One region of the Paenibacillus sp. WLX1005 genome, then DNA from elsewhere that is predicted to be linked to it. Evidence: riboswitches for the same ligand, from Rfam matches in the RefSeq annotation. Region 1 holds a riboswitch; each other region holds the start of a gene.

Region 1 (5,740 bases):
CCCGGCGAAACCTAGCAGCAAGCCAATGACTTTGCGCCATGACATGGATTCACCGAGCCACATCCAAGCAAATAGTCCGACGAGTACGGGCTGCAAATAGACAAGCACCGAGAACAATCCGGATGGCAGATACATCAGTCCCACCGTTTGTAATCCATAAAATAACGCCACATTTAACAAGCCCGAAATGGCATAAGCACGCCAGTTTTGCTTCCAGCGGATCAGCCGTCTGCGCGGCAACATAATGATGATCAGCAGCAATCCGCCAATCAGCGTACGAAGTCCGGCAAACAGCACCGGCGGTGTATAGGCAAGCGCTACTTTATAAATCGACCAAGAAATCCCCCATAAAAAGACCAGCGACGCAATCAGCGCCACCCGTTTCATTGGTGTTAATGTGTTCAACGTGCTTCCCTTCCTTTCCATCCGCAAACGCGTAAAAGCTACCATATGATGTCAGTCAGCACGTTACATCATACGCTTTTTGCATGGAAAGGGCAATCCAAGAAACAGCCGGAGATACAGATGCGAATCTCACTCGGCTGTTTCTTGGAATCATTTGATATTCAATATCCATACTCAAGTACTCAGAAGAAGACATCTTAATCCTGCATATCCAACATTCGCTCCAGTGGTTCGGCATCCACCAGCGTCCCTTTTGACACCTTCAAATACTGATACTCCCCATCAATATGCAACTTTAATAATCCATTTTCAAAATCCGTATGCATCTTTTTGAAAAAGACACCTTCCGCCACAATCGGCTTATCGGTTTCGTAGCGAATCTGGTAGCCCTTCGGCGTATGAATCACGTCTACCTCGACTCCATCCTCGTGCGTCTCTTCCAGATTGGCTTTCATTCGCTGTACCGCAACGATATGTAGATCGATTGCCCCCAGCTGCTCCAGCAGATCGTTAATTAGCGAACTCCCGGTCATTTCTTCCCAGAAGGAACGAACCGATTGCCCGATAATGAGCTGGGTGACTTGACTGCGGTGTGCTGCCGTCGCAATCGCTTCTGAGAGATCGCGTCCTTCGCGCTGAACGACCATAAAGTTGCCCCCGGCTTCTTCGGTCAGTTTTTTCCAGCTGTTGTAATAATTCTGGTCGTCCATATCCAATTCGCTCACGGGTTCATCCAGTATACTCAGTACGATCAGTGGTGCCTGAAGCAGCTGGGCAAGCCGGATACCGCGCCGGATCAGCCGTTCACCATTCAGATTGTAATGTACACCGACCATGATCTTTTCTTCGTGCATGACCTGTAACGCCCCTTTATATAAGTATCAATTGTCATATATCGGACCTCTGTGACCCAAAGCGGCTAACAAGCCGTTTGTTCACGCCTATACAGACACTTAACCACCACAGACTAAAAAGAATAATATGCGCTGCAATAATGATTCAAAAAATTTCGTTCCACTGGTAAAGAAGACGCTACGCTACCCGCATCCAAGCTACTCTTTTCAGCATTTGCAGTACCAAGCAGACTTTTATGCCAGTCTACCAGTGCTTCGCCTGCCAGATGCGTACGGGTGAAGCCCCATTGCGACTCATGCTGCTGAATATACTGTATCGCCTGCAAGCTCGTCTGTCCTTTTAACCGAGTGAAGACAGATGCCCATTTCACCAGATCAAGATGGGTCGTACCGTCGGAAAATTCAAATTCCGCCCAGCCTGCTACACCATTTCCGCAGACACGCAGCAATCCGCAATGCAGAAATTCGCAATGATCCGGCAATGCCAGCCGTTGATGATCATACACAAACAGCTCCATATGCCGAATACGCGCAGTATCAACAACAGAACAATGGGAACGGACGAGATTTTCAACCAGCGGAACAGCAGTCATGATCATTTTTACATACACTCCTTGTAATGTAAGGTTTCGTTGTGAGCCATCATAGGGCATATCCGTGATAGCGTAAACGAAATCTAACCGTGATCCCTGCCGATTTGGGATGGAAGATGCTCATGTAATCGGATTCATCCTAGCGATTCATAGCCGCATCATCATAATGCTCCGTTTTTCTGTTCTTTTCACAAAATTGCAGGAAAATGAAATAATATGGCGTAAGCAGGCGAATACGAGAGAAAAGTCATTGCATCATGTGCCTAAACCATCAAATTGGCACAAAACCGCATTCCGTCTGCCTTTACTTTGATCGTGGACGGGAGTATGATTCGTCTCGAGTTCATAAATTTCGGCATACGATGATATTCGTATGCTGTTACCAGCTGAATGTCTGTACGCTGTACTGCCATCCGGGCAGATTCGTGCGGAGAGCGGGGGAACCAGCGAGAAGTGCCAGTAGGTGCTTTTCAGGGGTGAATCGGAACAAAGATGCCTGTTATGTATAACAGCATCGAATCCGTAGGGAGACTCTTACTCCCGAATCCGTCAGCTAACCTCGTAAGCTGAATTAAGAGAGGCGACAATGATCATGACATCCGGTAGGACACAGGTGTGTGCTGTTCGGAATGCCTGAGAAGCGGCGAGGGTACCTCTTGTGCGCTTCTTTTTTGTTTGCCTTCACACATTGGAGGAGAAAAGAGATGGAGTTGGAGCAGGAATCGGAGTTACCAAGGCCCTATGTGCTGGTATCTCCGGCGACGCGGGCAGGAGAGCAGTTTATGCAGCTGCTCAAAGTAAAAGGTATTGATTTTGCCGCGATCGTGAACAGCTATAGTGAGAAAGTTAAAATGGAACGGATGGGCATCCATCATGTGCTGCTGCTGGATACTCAGCGTCAGGATGAGTGGTGTTTGCCGCAGATGACGGTCGGTAAAGTATATCTGTTTGAACGGAGCTTGCCCCTGTGCTGCCGTTATATCCAGATGTGCCGTTCATGGACGAGCGATCCGATCTATGTCATTACCGAAAGTAGCAATTCACGCATGATTTACAAAGGTCTGGGCGCGGATCATATTGTCCATACGAATGGCGGCAGTGTCGCCTTTTTGTTGTGACAGGGCGCACAGGCTCATCTCCACTAGAAGCGGGTATAATGATAAAGAATCCACCATCATGCCGCTGCATGCCGTTCTTATCGGTAGCAGGCGGTACATACTTACACTTATGAAGTTTGGAGATGATCGTATGACGGACAAAGTAGCACTCATTGCTGGAGCAACCGGATTGGTAGGCAGCGCGCTAACTTCTATACTGCTGGACGCGCCGGAATATCGGCAAATCGTCGTTCTGGTGCGCAAACGTGTGCCGGAATGGGACAACACGCCCCGCATTACCCAGATCCTCGTAGATTACGAGCGGCTGGACGACCATCTGGACGACCTGGTTGCTGATGATGTGTACTGCTGTCTAGGTACTACGATCAAACAAGCCGGTACACAGGACAATATGTACCGGATCGATGTGACGTATCCGCTGCGCGTAGCAGAACTGGCGAAGCGGCAAGGCGCAACCCAGCTGTTGCTAGTGAGCGCGATGGGAGCAGATCGCACATCCAAGATATTTTATAACCGTATCAAAGGTGAGTTGGAGCACAAGCTGGTTGGGCTGGATTATCCGTCTTTCTCCACAGCGCGTCCCTCACTATTGCTCGGGGAACGACAAGAATTACGTACTGGCGAGCGCATCGGTGCCGCTCTCGCCAAAGTGCTGTCGCCGCTTATGGGCGGGGCGTTAGCCAAGTACAAAGCAATCCCTGCCGAAAAGGTAGCGAGGGCGCTATACCGGATGGCGTGCATGGAGAAGCGGGGTGTACATGTGTACAACTCCGATCGTCTGCATGAGCTGGGAGATGTTCCGGGTTCCGCAACGCAGCGGGTTACTTCCTGAATCCGATATTCGCGCATACTATACGTCATCGGGCAAAGAGGATACAATAAAGGTTGGCGAATGTGCATATTTCGGTAGTTTGCTGTATTGGGCAGGCAACAAGGTAAGCCTGCTTGCACGGTGTACAAGAATACGAAATGATGATCGCGCCAGATTAAGATGATGGGCAGCAGGATGCTGCCGCGAAATGGAGAATGGATCATGCCTCAATTGGACGACAAACAGGCGGCAACCCAGATTGAGAAATGGATTGCCTTTTACGATATGGATAACCCGAAAGCATGGGACAAGGACGATTATGCTTTTGTGCAGCAATCGTGCCGTCACATGCGCACAGCGGTGCAAACATTGCGTGGTAAAGGAAATGTTAGCCCGGCAGAACGCAAGAAGATCGCCAGTGGGCTGGAGGATTTTATCGAGGATTCGTTTATGGACGATCCGAATGAATGGGAGCCGGAAAATCGCGCCTTTGTCAAACAGGCAATGGCAGCGCTGCGTCATGCAGCCGGTGTACTGAAGAAGTAGGAATGAGCTGTAAAATGAAGGGCAACGTCGCCGAGCGGCGGCAATGCCCGAACAGCAGGAGGTTGGTATGAATAGTAACCCGGAACTTAAACCGGTCGCGGAACATAAGCTGGAGATCGAGCTTTGCCCTGCGGCGGACAAGCATATTATTTGCAATATGTATCCCTTTTACCTGTATGACATGTCGGAAATCTGGGATCGTACACCGAACCGTTACGGTGTATTTGAGGAAGATGATCGCTGCGCAACGCTGGCACAGCAAAGTGATGTGTTCAAAATCTGGTGGCAGCACCCCGGCATTTTGTTCCCGTTTCTGTTACGCGTGGATGGTATTCCGGCAGGCTTTGCGCTCGTCTCTACACCACCATACATTCCGCATGGGGAGCAGGCGCAGTATTTTCTGCATGAGTTTTTCCTAATGCGTTCGTTCCGTGGCAAAGGGCTGGCACAGCAGGCAGCAACGCATATATTTGAACAATTCAAAGGTAGCTGGGCGCTGCATACGAATGCGACCGGGCGCAATATGCACACCCGCCGTTTCTGGCGTCATTTGCTGGCTGATTATACAAATTATAAATATGACGAGGAACCGCTGGAAACGCCAGAGCAGGATCAATTGCTGGCATATCGCTTCAACAATGCCTGATCGTCTGAATGATTGGTGATCTTACTGGCGGCAACAAGATGTGCGTAATAGAGCCTCACTGGTGATGCAGATGAAGTAGGCAGCACCTGGTATCATCCCCTCAAGGTAGACAGTGAACAAAGACCTCATGGCACAATGAGATCAACACTGGAAACCGGAGGGGCTTTTTGTTATGTGTATCTATTCATGAATGGTGCGAATAAGGTTGGAAGTGACGAATGAGAGCATGCGTATTCATCGAAGGGCGTTGTTCACTTGTGGTTCCGTCCGCTCGCGTTGAAATTTGCTGCCGAATGATATACATTTAGCTAGAAACGGAGGGGGAACGAAGATGAGTCAAACCGCAGAACAAGCTTTTGCCAGAGCATTGGTTCAATCCCTGATCGGGGAAAGAGGGCATTTGCCGATTGCCAAAGCATTATCCGATATTGATCTGGAGCTGTCCGGGCAGCGTGTAGACGGCTTGCCGTACACGATCCATCAGCTGATCAGCCATATGACGTACTGGCAGGATTTCATGCTCGCTCATGTCCGTGGTGAACAGCCGCAGCGTCCGCCGATTCCAGCGGAGAGCTGGCCACAGGAAAGTCGTGCCGCCGATGAGACATCGTGGCAGCAAGTATTGGACGATTTCTTGCAGGGCATCGACAGCGCCTGTGAGTTGGCGCAGACGTTGGAGCTGGCGACACCGCTCACTCATATCCCAACAGAGACGGTTGCCGGATTCCTGCGCAATATCGCATCCCACAATACGTACCATCTTGGCG
Region 2 (5,740 bases), 390 kb from region 1:
AAGATACCGAGAACCGTTGCGATAAACGCACCAGCGATCGCGTGGGAGAGCTTTTCCATATCACTCAAATCGGCAAGGGCGGCGATCAGACCGACAACCGCACCGAGTACCCCGAGTGTAGGAGCATACATACCCGCCTGTGAGAAGATCAACGCGCCAGAGCGGTGACGTTCCTCGGTAGCATTAATATCTTCCATCAGTACATCCTGCACAAACTCCTGATCATTACCATCAATGATCATCCGCATTCCATTGCGGAGAAAGGAATTGTCGATTTCTTCAACTTTGGACTCCAGCGCCAGTAAACCTTCGCGGCGAGTAATCGAAGCCCAATCCATGAATGTACGAACCAGTTCCTTTTTGTCGAGCAGGGTCTGGTTTTTGAAAATGATCCCGAACAGCTTCGGAACACGTTTGACTTCGGGCATCGGGAAAGCCATAAAGATCGTTGCGGCTGTACCTACGAGGATGATAACATAAGCAGCTGGGTTATTAACCAGACTGACCAGGGGAGCACCCTTGAGGATCATACCGACAACTAGAGAGAGAACCCCGAGTACCAGACCAAGAATTGTTGAAATTTGCATAATACACCTCGTCCATGAGTATATGTTGTATTGCCTGCATCATTCTCTTCCATGGAATGATGGCATTGCTTCATTCGCTGATACTTTTGTTATCGACAGAATATGATGCTTTATGAAGAGTTTTTTGAGTTATAATGGAAAGAAGTTGGCAATTGTAACAATATTGACAGATGGACTGGAGGTTCGTTATGGGCGTGAAGCATGGACGCGAGTATGAGGATATACTGACAGATTTGACGACAGCACTGGACTTGATTCCCGATTGTTATCTGTTTTTTCAGATGCCGCCGGAAGAATGGGCAGGACTGCAACCGGATGAGCGTCGGGAAGTACAGGAAGCGCTGGCAGAGGATCTTTTTTATGCGCTGGGTTCCGAACCTTCCATTCAGGTTGGTAGCGGAGTGGTCATTTATGCAGCAGATACACACCGGATCGATATTTTGATTGGAGAAACGGAAATGACCTTTGTTCCGCTCATCTGATGAAGACCGTGATATGAATATAAATGGGTAAATCAAAAAGACCAGATTGTGGGAGATAGCTGCATGCTTCTCTAAGCGATCTGGTCTTTTGGCATTAAGTAGAGAGCGAGAATCATAATGTCGTTACCGATATTCGATATACAGAGTTTCTTGATAGAGGTTACAGATTACGCTGTATCTTCACCTTGCTCATACACCATACAGTAAAATGGCTTCATGCCATCTGGTGTGCGGCGGTCATACGTATCGGTAATATGAAAATCAGCCTTTTGGTATGTGCGAATAGCGCGCTGATTCCAGGTGAGGACTTCCAAATCAATCTCTGCTTCAGGTTGACGTGTGATTGCTTCCTGAGTAATAACGCGGACAAAATGTTCACCATACCCGTTACCACACAGATCAGGTCGCATGCCAACCCCTAATCTGATCGTACCTTCTAGCGGGAAAAATTGAGCAAAGCCACATAACACACCATCGGCGTCCATTACAGAAGCATATTGCTGGTGACGCAGCTGTGGATCGCCAAACTCGACCTCCAGTTGCTTCATTTGCTCCCACGGCATCCAGCCATAAATATCGTACGGCGCCTCATATACCCATGTACAAATATCAGCCGCATGAGCTTCCGTCATTGGCGTAACTGCAAAGGGTGGGGTTAGGGAAACGGGCATAAAAGATTGCTCCTTTACCATATGATTTAACAACGCAAAACACGGGTATAAATTAAAAAATAATTCAAATAAATAATGGAAAATGTGTTTACCATAATTATGAGATGTTTAATAAGTAGTAGACATAATTATAGATGTTGTTCCAAAATCTTATTTAACTTTTTAATGAAAAAGTGTAACTAATCCAATATTTTCTTCGTTTATATAGTATAGAACAAAATAAAAAAACCGCAAAAGATTCTGGCGGGAATCTCTTACGGTTAATAAATAAAAATGATCAAACAGATAAAAGTCGTATATTAATTGTCGGTTGCAAACGTGTCAAAGCTGTAGTTGCTCATTACGCGTTTTGCGCCGACATAACGTTCTGCATAGTAGTCCATGCTCAGGTTGTCGATGCGTACGCCTCTGGATGTAGAAGCATGTGCAAATTGCGTGCTGCTTACCATGACTCCAACATGTGAAACTCCTGCTCCAGTCGTGTTGAAGAAGACGAGGTCTCCAGCTTGCAGATTGTCTCTGCTTACTGCGTCGCCTACTTGGAATTGCGATGTGGATTGACGCGGCAGATCGATGTTCATTTTACCGAATACATATTGAGTGAATCCGGAGCAATCGAAACCGTTAAATGAAGTTCCCCCGATGCGGTACGGTGTTCCCATTGCTGGATCAATGATCTGGTCCATTTTGGAATCAGCATGTGCACTGCTATTCCCCATAACAGTAAATGCAATTGCGAATCCCATAAGTGCGGCGGTTAGTTTCTTTTTCATGTTCAAAATCATTTGTCCCCTTCCAATGCCTACGAGGTTAGCTTAAGGATTCGGTAGAAGGCTTCCCCTATGATCCCTCTCTTGCAAGATCAATTCACCCAAAACGGTTCCCCCGTTTCCCGGTGCCACGGAATTTGGCTTTACGCTTGATTAATGCACCGTATGACGTATGACGATATCCAACTTTTTCGACAAAATTCAGCTTTTCTGGTAAAAGTTACAAGATAACCTTCTAAAGTTTACAAAGTTGTTACTAAAAACTCGCTGGGTTTATTCTAACAGAGCTTTTTTACTTTGGCAACGTTTGATAACTGTTTTTCTATGAAAATTATTGTCATCTTTATGACATGGCATGGTGAAAACCGCGCCAATAAAGGGATTACATTTATTAAAAAAAATTCATTTTTAAGCGTAAAGTGATGATTGTTTACGCGCAAACTGGATGATTCGTGATTACTTTCCTTTTTTTCGGTCATTTTTTTGTAAACTTTAGACTTTTGCCGATATTTGTTTTAATTTTTTGATACTTTATATGACATAAGCGGCGTAGAATTGGCTTTTTGACCCCAAACCGCTACAATCATGGTAAAATCAATCATATGAAGATATCGGTTCATACTTGAACAGAAAAGGAGTTATTTTTATCATGGATCAAAATCAACAACCTGAACAACAACCTGCCAAAAAATCAATGTCTTTAAATATTATTAGCAGTAGCGCCAAGAGTACGAAACACAAAGGTTTTGGTGCTGGTTCTATCAATCTCAACAATGTTTCTCCTATTATTATTGACCGCGGCGAAGCCAGTATTGATATTGGCGCGATGCATGCGAAAAGTAAAGTAGAGCGTGGGATCAAATTCAGCGCCAATCGCGAAGACGTAGTAGATGGACGTCAAGTATGGGTCGTTTGGGTAGCGGTAGACAAGCAGCCGGAAGGCGGCAGTTATGCTGGAGCAACCGCATGTGAAATGTGGATTAATGAAGAAGAAAAAAGAGGCTGGAAAATTCTCGCCGATCACGTCAACAAATTGGACTATGCGATTAAACGCCGTATTATGCTGAGTGAACTAGGTAGCGAAGACAAAGCAGCTTTGAAAAAGCTCTTGTCTACGCATAATGAAGACTGGTGGAACCGTTCGCCAGAGGAATTAAAAGAAGCGCTAGAAGGCTGACGTTCGATGACTCGCCAAATGTGAATACGAATGAGATCCTGAATGTCAGGACTATCTGATGAAGCAACACATGGTAATGTCCATTTGGCGCGCACAAAATCGTTATTATCGTACGCCAATACTATATTGCCCACAAACGATGTACACAACATGAGGCTGGAGATCAACTGATTTCCAGTCTTTTTGCATAAATATTCATCATTATTCAATAAAATTTGAAATAATCAGCTGTACTCGCTGTATTTTCTGTACAAATTTATTCAAATTATGAAAAATGACCATGATAAACTGGAAAAAAAGGGTATAAATGATTAAATGCTTTTGACTCGTTATAAAAATGGGAAATTCCTTTCTTCAAGGTGCCTTACGTTGTTATAATTGCTGTACAGTCATCTTCGTAGGAAAAGCTAACCCTTGCGTGACTAAACTATGCTACAGATGGAGGGAGCAATATATGAACAACACTAGTGCTATTCATACGGGTATACCAGGACTGGATGATATTCTGTACGGAGGTATACCGCCGGGATCTGTCGTGATTTTGGAAGGCGAACCAGGAACCGGCAAGACGACGGTAGGCATACAATTTCTAGTGGAAGGTGCGGTTTCGTTTAACGAGCCTGGTATCTATATTACGTTTGAAGAATTGCCCGAACAAATTTACGAAGATGTAAAGGGGTTTGGATGGGATTTGCGTCAGCTTGAAAGAGAGAATAAGCTGCGCGTTATTTGTATGGAGCCAGATATTTTGCTGGATCAAATGTTACAGCCGGGCGGTATTTTTGAAAGTGTAGTCAGTGAGATCGGTTGCAAACGCGTGGTAATCGATAGTATCAGTCTATTCCGTCTCGTGAGTAGCGGTGATCAGGTGCGAAACAATGTGTATACAATTCGTAATATTATGCGTAAACACTCGCTGACTTCGCTCTTTATCCGTGAATATTCGGAGATCGGTGAATCCAATGTACCGTTTGAGAATTACATTTGTGATGGTATTATCCGTCTATCGCTGAAGCCGCTAATGGAGAAGTACCGCAAGCGTACAATCGAAGTGCTGAAGATGCGTGGTACTCGTATTATGGAAGGCGAGCATACGTATAAGTTTCTAAATCAGGGTGTGTATATCGTACCGTCACTGTCGATGGCAGAAGACAAGATTCTGATCAACGAGAGCGATGTACTGTCTACGGGTATTAAGACATTAGATGAGATGTTGGGTGGCGGCATTCCGCGTAGTAGTGTATATATGATCGATACGAACAGCAAAGCCAATTATCGCTATCTCTTATCGTCGATTTATGCACAGCGTATCAAAGATGGTGACTGTACCGTGACGATGATGTCTGGCAATACGTCGCTGGATACATTTGCCGATACGATTGAACTGTTTGGCGTTTCTCTTCGAGAGGCGGCAGAGCATAATAAGGCATTCTTTATCGAGCATTACCGAAGGGCTGTCGACGCCAATTTGGAAAAGGCAATGATTCGCGTAGACAAAGTGGACAATGAAGATTATGCGCAGGTGTTGAATGATCGCCTTGCACCGATTTTTGAATGTGAGGATCATTGTGATCGTCGTTGGTTTGTGTATTATGACCTGAACACGATCATCTCGGAACGCGGACGCGATTTCCTGCTACGCTACTTTGCTGAGGAGATGTCGATGTGGCGTGCACTTGGTATTACGATTGTAGTACATTGCAATTTTGCGGAGATTGGACAGGAAACGGCATCCTTCCTGGAACGGACCTGTAATGGTGTCATCCGTACCTGGGTCGATGGGAATTATCAGTATCTACAGGTTACCAAGTCCCCGAGTGGTCGCGTATCCGCGCCGCACATTATTGCGAACGCAGACAAAGAGCCATTTGTACAGCTGATCTAAGGAGGGATAGGAACCGTATGGTAGCAGAAAGTGATGTAATTACTTTGCAGATGGAATGCACGCTGTTTTTTGAGAACAACCCATATGCGATTGAAACGAGTAGCGGCCTGTCCAAAAGGCTGGGACGTAGTCAACAGGTTACCGAGCGAGCATTGAATCGTCTGGCGG
Region 3 (5,740 bases), 2.7 Mb from region 1:
TTCCACCATCGTATATGTAAAAGAAGATAAAATGCTGTTTCTCGGCGATTGCATCTATCCGAATATTCATGTAACCCCGAACGAATATACAGCCGAAGGTGCATTGCAGCTTGTACAGGCGTTGCGACAATATGATGTAGATACTGCTTTGCGGTCGCATCATACCGAGACGTGGGATGGCGAACAATTCCGCCATCAGCTGGGTATACTGGAAACGGTTGCTTTATTGGTGCGCGATGAGGACAACGATGAGGTATTCATACGTCGGCAACTACAATCCAAGCTAGAGCGTGAGCTGAACGAGGAAGAATTGGAGATCATTGAACAGTTTATAAACGGACGAAACCGTCAGCAGCACAACGGCTAATAGTAAGCGGCTCAGGTATTCTTTTGCCGTACTCTTTGCCGCCGTACTGCTTCAGCTTCATGATCGCGAAACAGATGCAGCTTGCCATTCTCAACCATTCGCATACGCGGACCGGTAAATCCGCGCTTGATCAGCTGCTTACGCATATACAGCATAAGTGCCCAATGGCTGACAATGAGAATATGCTCCGCTTCGGATGCGAGAATAACATCCAGCGCCCGATCGATTCGTGCGTTCGCTTCGGCAACCATACGCTTGTACCGTCTGCTTAATAACGGCGCGATACGAGCGAAAGCAGCCCAGCCGATAAATGGAAAACGCAGCTCGGTATTAAACGTAGGCGGTGTAATCTCACGCAGCTCTGGCATAATGATAATCTCGCCAGAATAAATAGACTGCGCTGTCTTGATTGCACGCGGCAGATCGCTGGCAAAGCATAGTTCCCAGTTCAGCCCGCGTAGATCCGTCGTGCCCAATTCGATCTCGGCTACATCATATTCTTCAAGCCAAGTGACCAGTTCGCTGACGGTGACCATCTGCCGGATCGGAAACTCCTTATTCACTTTGAAATGTCGGACAAGTCCAATAGTCTTCATTAGGGGTCGTGTGTAACTCCTTATTCGTAATATGCTACAATAATGATTATACCCATTTCCGATAGGAACCGTATAATTGCTTCAGAAAGGAAGATCATAACATGAGTCAATGGGAATATAAAACGATAAAATTGGAACCGGGTGGTTTTCTTGGTGGCAAAGTCGATATGGACGATCTGCAAGGAACGTTGAACGACCTCGGCTTTGACGGCTGGGAGCTGGTGTCTTCCTTTGATACAACCATTTCGCAAGGCAGCTCGCGTGAAGTTATTCTAATCTTCAAACGCAGTGCACTGCTGGATTAACTCTCGATAACGGTTACATAACCATATGGGACCTGTTAAAAACGTTAAAACGAAACATGACAACTGCGTTTGGCAATGACAAACGCCATACAGAGGAGGCAATCGCATGATCGGAACATGGATGGAAGAGATCAAATCCATTTTACGTACCGAGTTAAGCAGCCTGGAAGATTTTTTGCTGCCGCCTGCTGGCGATGTGGAAATTGCTCAAGTAGAGCAAGCGATGAATATTACATTTCCAGATGAATGGAAGCAGCTATATCATACGCATAACGGTGAATCCCGCAGCGGTCCAGGATTGTTTTTTGGGCTGCAATTTCTGAGCTTGAACGAAATGCTCAGCGAGTGGAAAATTTGGTCTGATTTGGAGAGTGATTATCAGGAGCTTGGTGATCATTATTCGATTCCTTCCGGTTGGGTCAAGGAGCAATATATTAACCGCAAATGGATTCCATTTTGCCATGATGGTGGTGGGAATCATCTTGGTATTGATCTGGACCCTGATGAGAACGGAGTTGTCGGTCAGGTAATTAACTTTGGGCGTGATGAAGAAACGAAATTTGTCATCGCTCATAATTTGGGTGAATTTATCCATTTCATGCGCAACACAGTGCGTGAAGGTAATTATACAGTCGAGCAAGAAGATGGCATGGGATACTGGATGTATGGACGCAATGATCAGGCGCGACTGTTGCGGGATGCTCAGCAGTTTGCACTGGGCGACGTAGTATCCTCGACATCTGTTCCTGCCTCGGCGACGGAATTTGCAGATTGGATGGGGCGCTTGTCTTTGCCATGGCAGGATTTGATTCGTATGGAAAATGCAGCTCCAGAAGACTTTGAACGTCAGTATCGCATCTATTTGACCGATGAAAATTTGACCGATGTAAGTGGATTGGAACGATGCAAGGAAGTACGTGAGCTGAGTTTGTCACGCAATCAGGTGACGGATATCCAGCCGCTTGTTCATTGCCGGGAATTGAAGAATCTGTATTTGATCAAAAATCCGATTAGCGATCTGCGTCCATTGTCTCGGTTGCCTTATTTGTATTATTTGAACATTTCGGGCACAGCAGTGAGTGATCTAAGCCCTCTGGCTGAACTGCCACGTCTTACGCAACTGGATTGTAGCGATACCCCTGTTGAAGACTATCGTCCGTTAACAGGGATCGCTACATTGACCGATTTGACAATCTCATCACCTTCGCACGAGACGGCGCAGATCATCAGTAGCATGCGTCAATTACGTCATTTAACGGTGAACGAAGCCTATGCCTGGCGATTGCAGGACTGGCAGCAGATTGCCACCTTACCGTTAACTTCCTTGAAGGTCAACGGTGCTGCTTGGAACGATGTCGAGCATCTACGTGCATTGGATCAATTACAGGAACTATCGTTACAAAATGTACGTCTGGATGACGCTTCTGCGTTGGCACATTTGCCATCTTTGCAAAAGTTAAGTCTGTTGCAAAATACGGATATAGGGGAATTGGTGAACATCACCTCCTCGCCGACACTGCGCAGTTTTCTCGGTAGCTTTGTACAATTCGATCAGGTAAAAGATGGCTTTGTGCAGAATGTCGATTTTTCCAGTTTGATTGGTGATGTAACCGATGAGCAGAGAGAAGTCTGGTCGAATTACAACCGCCGCTAAGTAAACAAATACCTGCCGGAGCACTCATTGTGCTTCGGTTTTTTGGCGTGTCTATCATATCCACGCAGAGTAGTATTTATGAATACATAGGCTTACAAATGACATTGAAAATAATGACATATCTTGTTTCATTCAGTTACGAAAACGATGCGTGATATGTTGAAACAAAATGTAAAAAGTGAGCAAACGCGAGCAAAACAGAGGAAAAACTAGCCTGCGATAGGTAGCAATTTACTAAAGTTTTAAAAATCAAACTTGCGGGCAAAAAGGGCTTTTTTTGCCTTTTTGATCCACTTTACTCTTGGGTGCGACAGGCGTAATATACATTTCAGGATTTAGAGATTCACCGGTAACGGGAATCGCTATTGTTCAGAATAAACCAACGTATAACAATGTTTCTTGTTCTTGTATTGCTGAGTTTCCGGTCATGCCGGAAAACGGGGGAACCAATCTGTAGTATGACGGAGGTGTGAGAGCCGCCGTTAGACTGCACGGGGTGAATCCGTCAGCACCGGTAACCATGGGACCGGCGCTGATGGTAGGGCGACTCTCACCGCCCGAATCCGACAGCTAACCTCGTAAGCAGAAGTCGAGAGAGGAGTGTGGAACTTGTGCCTACATGACACAGGGTAAACAAAGCTCTGTGTTTTCTTGTGCTCTTTTGGGAACATTCTGAACCTTGTACAATCAATTGCGCTTAATTTCCGAATGGTGGGCAGCTTCATCGTCTATCCGCCGGAAAGCGGGGGAACCAATCGTCACGCTGTATAGGCTGGTATTGCTTAGGCAACCGCTTTGTACAGTATAGACATGGGGTGAATTCCGGTAGTGACCGGAACGGGCAATCTTCCAGCCCGAACCCGACAGCTAACCTCGTCAGCGAATCAGGGAGAACTTATATCCGGCTTGAACCGGCGAAACGATTGCAGTCATCATGTTATGACTGTGCAGGTTTCGTGCGGTCCATAGGAGAAGCCCGGTGAAAAGTTCCATTTTACCGAGGCTTCTTTTTTTGCGCCCAATTTCCGGATATATACGATATTAACAAGTAATTAATTTGGATTGAAGGAGTTACGTACCATGCTAGATTTAATCATGATTGTGTTGATACTACTCATTGCATTCGCGCTTGGAGGACTGGGAGAATGGTCGTCCAGAGTGATCGGGGAAAGAGGGAAGGAACAATGACCTGGTTATTATGGATTATCATTGCAGGCGTACTGTTGTATCTATGTTATGCCCTGATCTATCCCGAGAAATTCTAAACCGAAACCAACAGAAGAGAGTGGAGTGAGTATGTTAGCATACATCGGAGTTGCTGTTACTTTATTAATCGCGCTGTTACTGGCTCGTCCAATGGGCTTGTATATGGCTCGCGTATTTGATTATAATCCGGGGCGTCTGGATCGCTGGTTCGGACCACTGGAGAAATTGATTTTTAAAATAGGCGGTATTCGCCAGAGCAACCAAACGTGGAAACAATACGCCGCAGCGTTGCTAGTGAGCAATACAATTCTGATTTTGATTGTATATATCGTTTTTCGATTGCAGGACAAGCTGCCGATGAATCCTGCGGGGATCGCAGCGATGAGCCCGGACTTAGCGTTTAACACGGCAATCAGTTTTATGACAAATACAAATTTGCAGCATTATAGCGGAGAAAGTGGATTGTCGCTGTTCTCGCAAATGACAGCGATCATTCTAATGATGTTCATGTCACCAGCTACTGGTATTGCTGTAGCAATCGCATTTATTCGTGGGCTGGCAGGCAAGCCACTTGGTAACTTTTTCGTCGATCTGACACGGGCAATTACACGCATTTTGTTACCACTGGCAATTGTGGCTGCGCTGGTATTTATCAGTCTGGGCGTACCGCAAACGATGCAAACGTCGGTTACTGCCAATACGATGCAGGGTGCACAGCAAGAGATTGGTATGGGACCAATCGGCAGCTTCCTAGCGATCAAAGAACTGGGCAACAACGGCGGTGGCTTCTTCGGTGCCAACTCCGCACATCCATTTGAGAATCCGAACGGTTTTAGTAATATGCTGCAAATGCTGTTGATGCTGCTTGTACCGATGTCGCTGCCTTTTACGTATGGACGTATGGTGAATAATCTGAAGCAGGGACGCGTATTGTTCGTTTCGATGGCGATGATGTTTATCGTTATGCTGAGCGTATCGCTATACGCCGAGCATCAGGGCAATCCGCTGATCAATCAGCTTGGATTGCAGCAAAGTGCAGGTTCGATGGAAGGGAAAGAAGTACGCTTTGGCGTAGAGCAATCATCATTGTATTCGGTCGTAACGACTGCTTCTGAAACAGGCGCAATCAATACGATGCACGATACGTTGACACCGCTTGGCGGCATGGTCACGATCAGCAATATGATGCTGAATACAGTCTTCGGTGGCTCTGGGGTCGGTATGATGAACGTACTCATGTATGCGATTATATCAGTCTTTCTGTCCGGTCTGATGGTTGGGCGTACACCAGAATTCCTCGGTCGTAAGATTGAAGGAAAAGAGATGAAGCTGATTGCGGTTACGCTATTAATTCAGCCACTACTCATTCTGGCACCTACGGCGCTGGCACTAACGTATTATCCAGATACAATCTCCAATCCGAGCTTCCATGGATTGACGCAGGCATTGTACGAATTTACATCTTCTGCGGCTAACAACGGATCAGGGTTCGAGGGATTGGGCGATAATACGCCATTCTGGAATATTTCGACTGGTGCAGTCATGTTTATAGCACGCTTCTTTTCGATGGTAACTCTGCTTGCCGTTGCTGGTTCGTTGCTCGCCAAGACGC

The links. Region 1 has a riboswitch for cyclic di-AMP ahead of ACE3MZ_RS22595 (hypothetical protein). Riboswitches for the same ligand answer to the same signal wherever they lie in the genome.
Region 2: it holds a riboswitch for cyclic di-AMP, as region 1 does, so the genes downstream of both, ACE3MZ_RS00415 (C40 family peptidase) here and ACE3MZ_RS22595 (hypothetical protein) in region 1, are expected to answer to the same signal.
Region 3: it holds a riboswitch for cyclic di-AMP, as region 1 does, so the genes downstream of both, kdpF (K(+)-transporting ATPase subunit F) here and ACE3MZ_RS22595 (hypothetical protein) in region 1, are expected to answer to the same signal.

The regions. Positions count from the first base shown of each region.
Region 1 is NZ_CP176756.1:5,276,680-5,282,419, reverse strand. It holds gene ACE3MZ_RS22610 (DMT family transporter) at 1-405, opposite strand, end outside; gene ACE3MZ_RS22605 (universal stress protein) at 603-1,259, opposite strand; gene ACE3MZ_RS22600 (hypothetical protein) at 1,373-1,858, opposite strand; cyclic di-AMP (ydaO/yuaA leader) riboswitch at 2,227-2,435, shown strand; gene ACE3MZ_RS22595 (hypothetical protein) at 2,557-2,970, shown strand; gene ACE3MZ_RS22590 (oxidoreductase) at 3,101-3,802, shown strand; gene ACE3MZ_RS22585 (hypothetical protein) at 4,004-4,327, shown strand; gene ACE3MZ_RS22580 (GNAT family N-acetyltransferase) at 4,395-4,973, shown strand; gene ACE3MZ_RS22575 (DinB family protein) at 5,305-5,740, shown strand, end outside.
Region 2 is NZ_CP176756.1:93,615-99,354, forward strand. It holds gene motA (flagellar motor stator protein MotA) at 1-587, opposite strand, end outside; gene ACE3MZ_RS00405 (hypothetical protein) at 776-1,069, shown strand; gene ACE3MZ_RS00410 (GNAT family N-acetyltransferase) at 1,237-1,740, opposite strand; gene ACE3MZ_RS00415 (C40 family peptidase) at 2,040-2,513, opposite strand; cyclic di-AMP (ydaO/yuaA leader) riboswitch at 2,525-2,663, opposite strand; gene ACE3MZ_RS00420 (YwhD family protein) at 3,160-3,687, shown strand; gene ACE3MZ_RS00425 (ATPase domain-containing protein) at 4,142-5,572, shown strand; gene ACE3MZ_RS00430 (hypothetical protein) at 5,590-5,740, shown strand, end outside.
Region 3 is NZ_CP176756.1:2,454,192-2,459,931, forward strand. It holds gene ACE3MZ_RS10630 (MBL fold metallo-hydrolase) at 1-367, shown strand, start outside; gene ACE3MZ_RS10635 (histidine phosphatase family protein) at 379-930, opposite strand; gene ACE3MZ_RS10640 (DUF4177 domain-containing protein) at 1,065-1,268, shown strand; gene ACE3MZ_RS10645 (SMI1/KNR4 family protein) at 1,375-2,922, shown strand; cyclic di-AMP (ydaO/yuaA leader) riboswitch at 3,324-3,523, shown strand; cyclic di-AMP (ydaO/yuaA leader) riboswitch at 3,607-3,819, shown strand; gene kdpF (K(+)-transporting ATPase subunit F) at 4,107-4,187, shown strand; gene kdpA (potassium-transporting ATPase subunit KdpA) at 4,219-5,740, shown strand, end outside.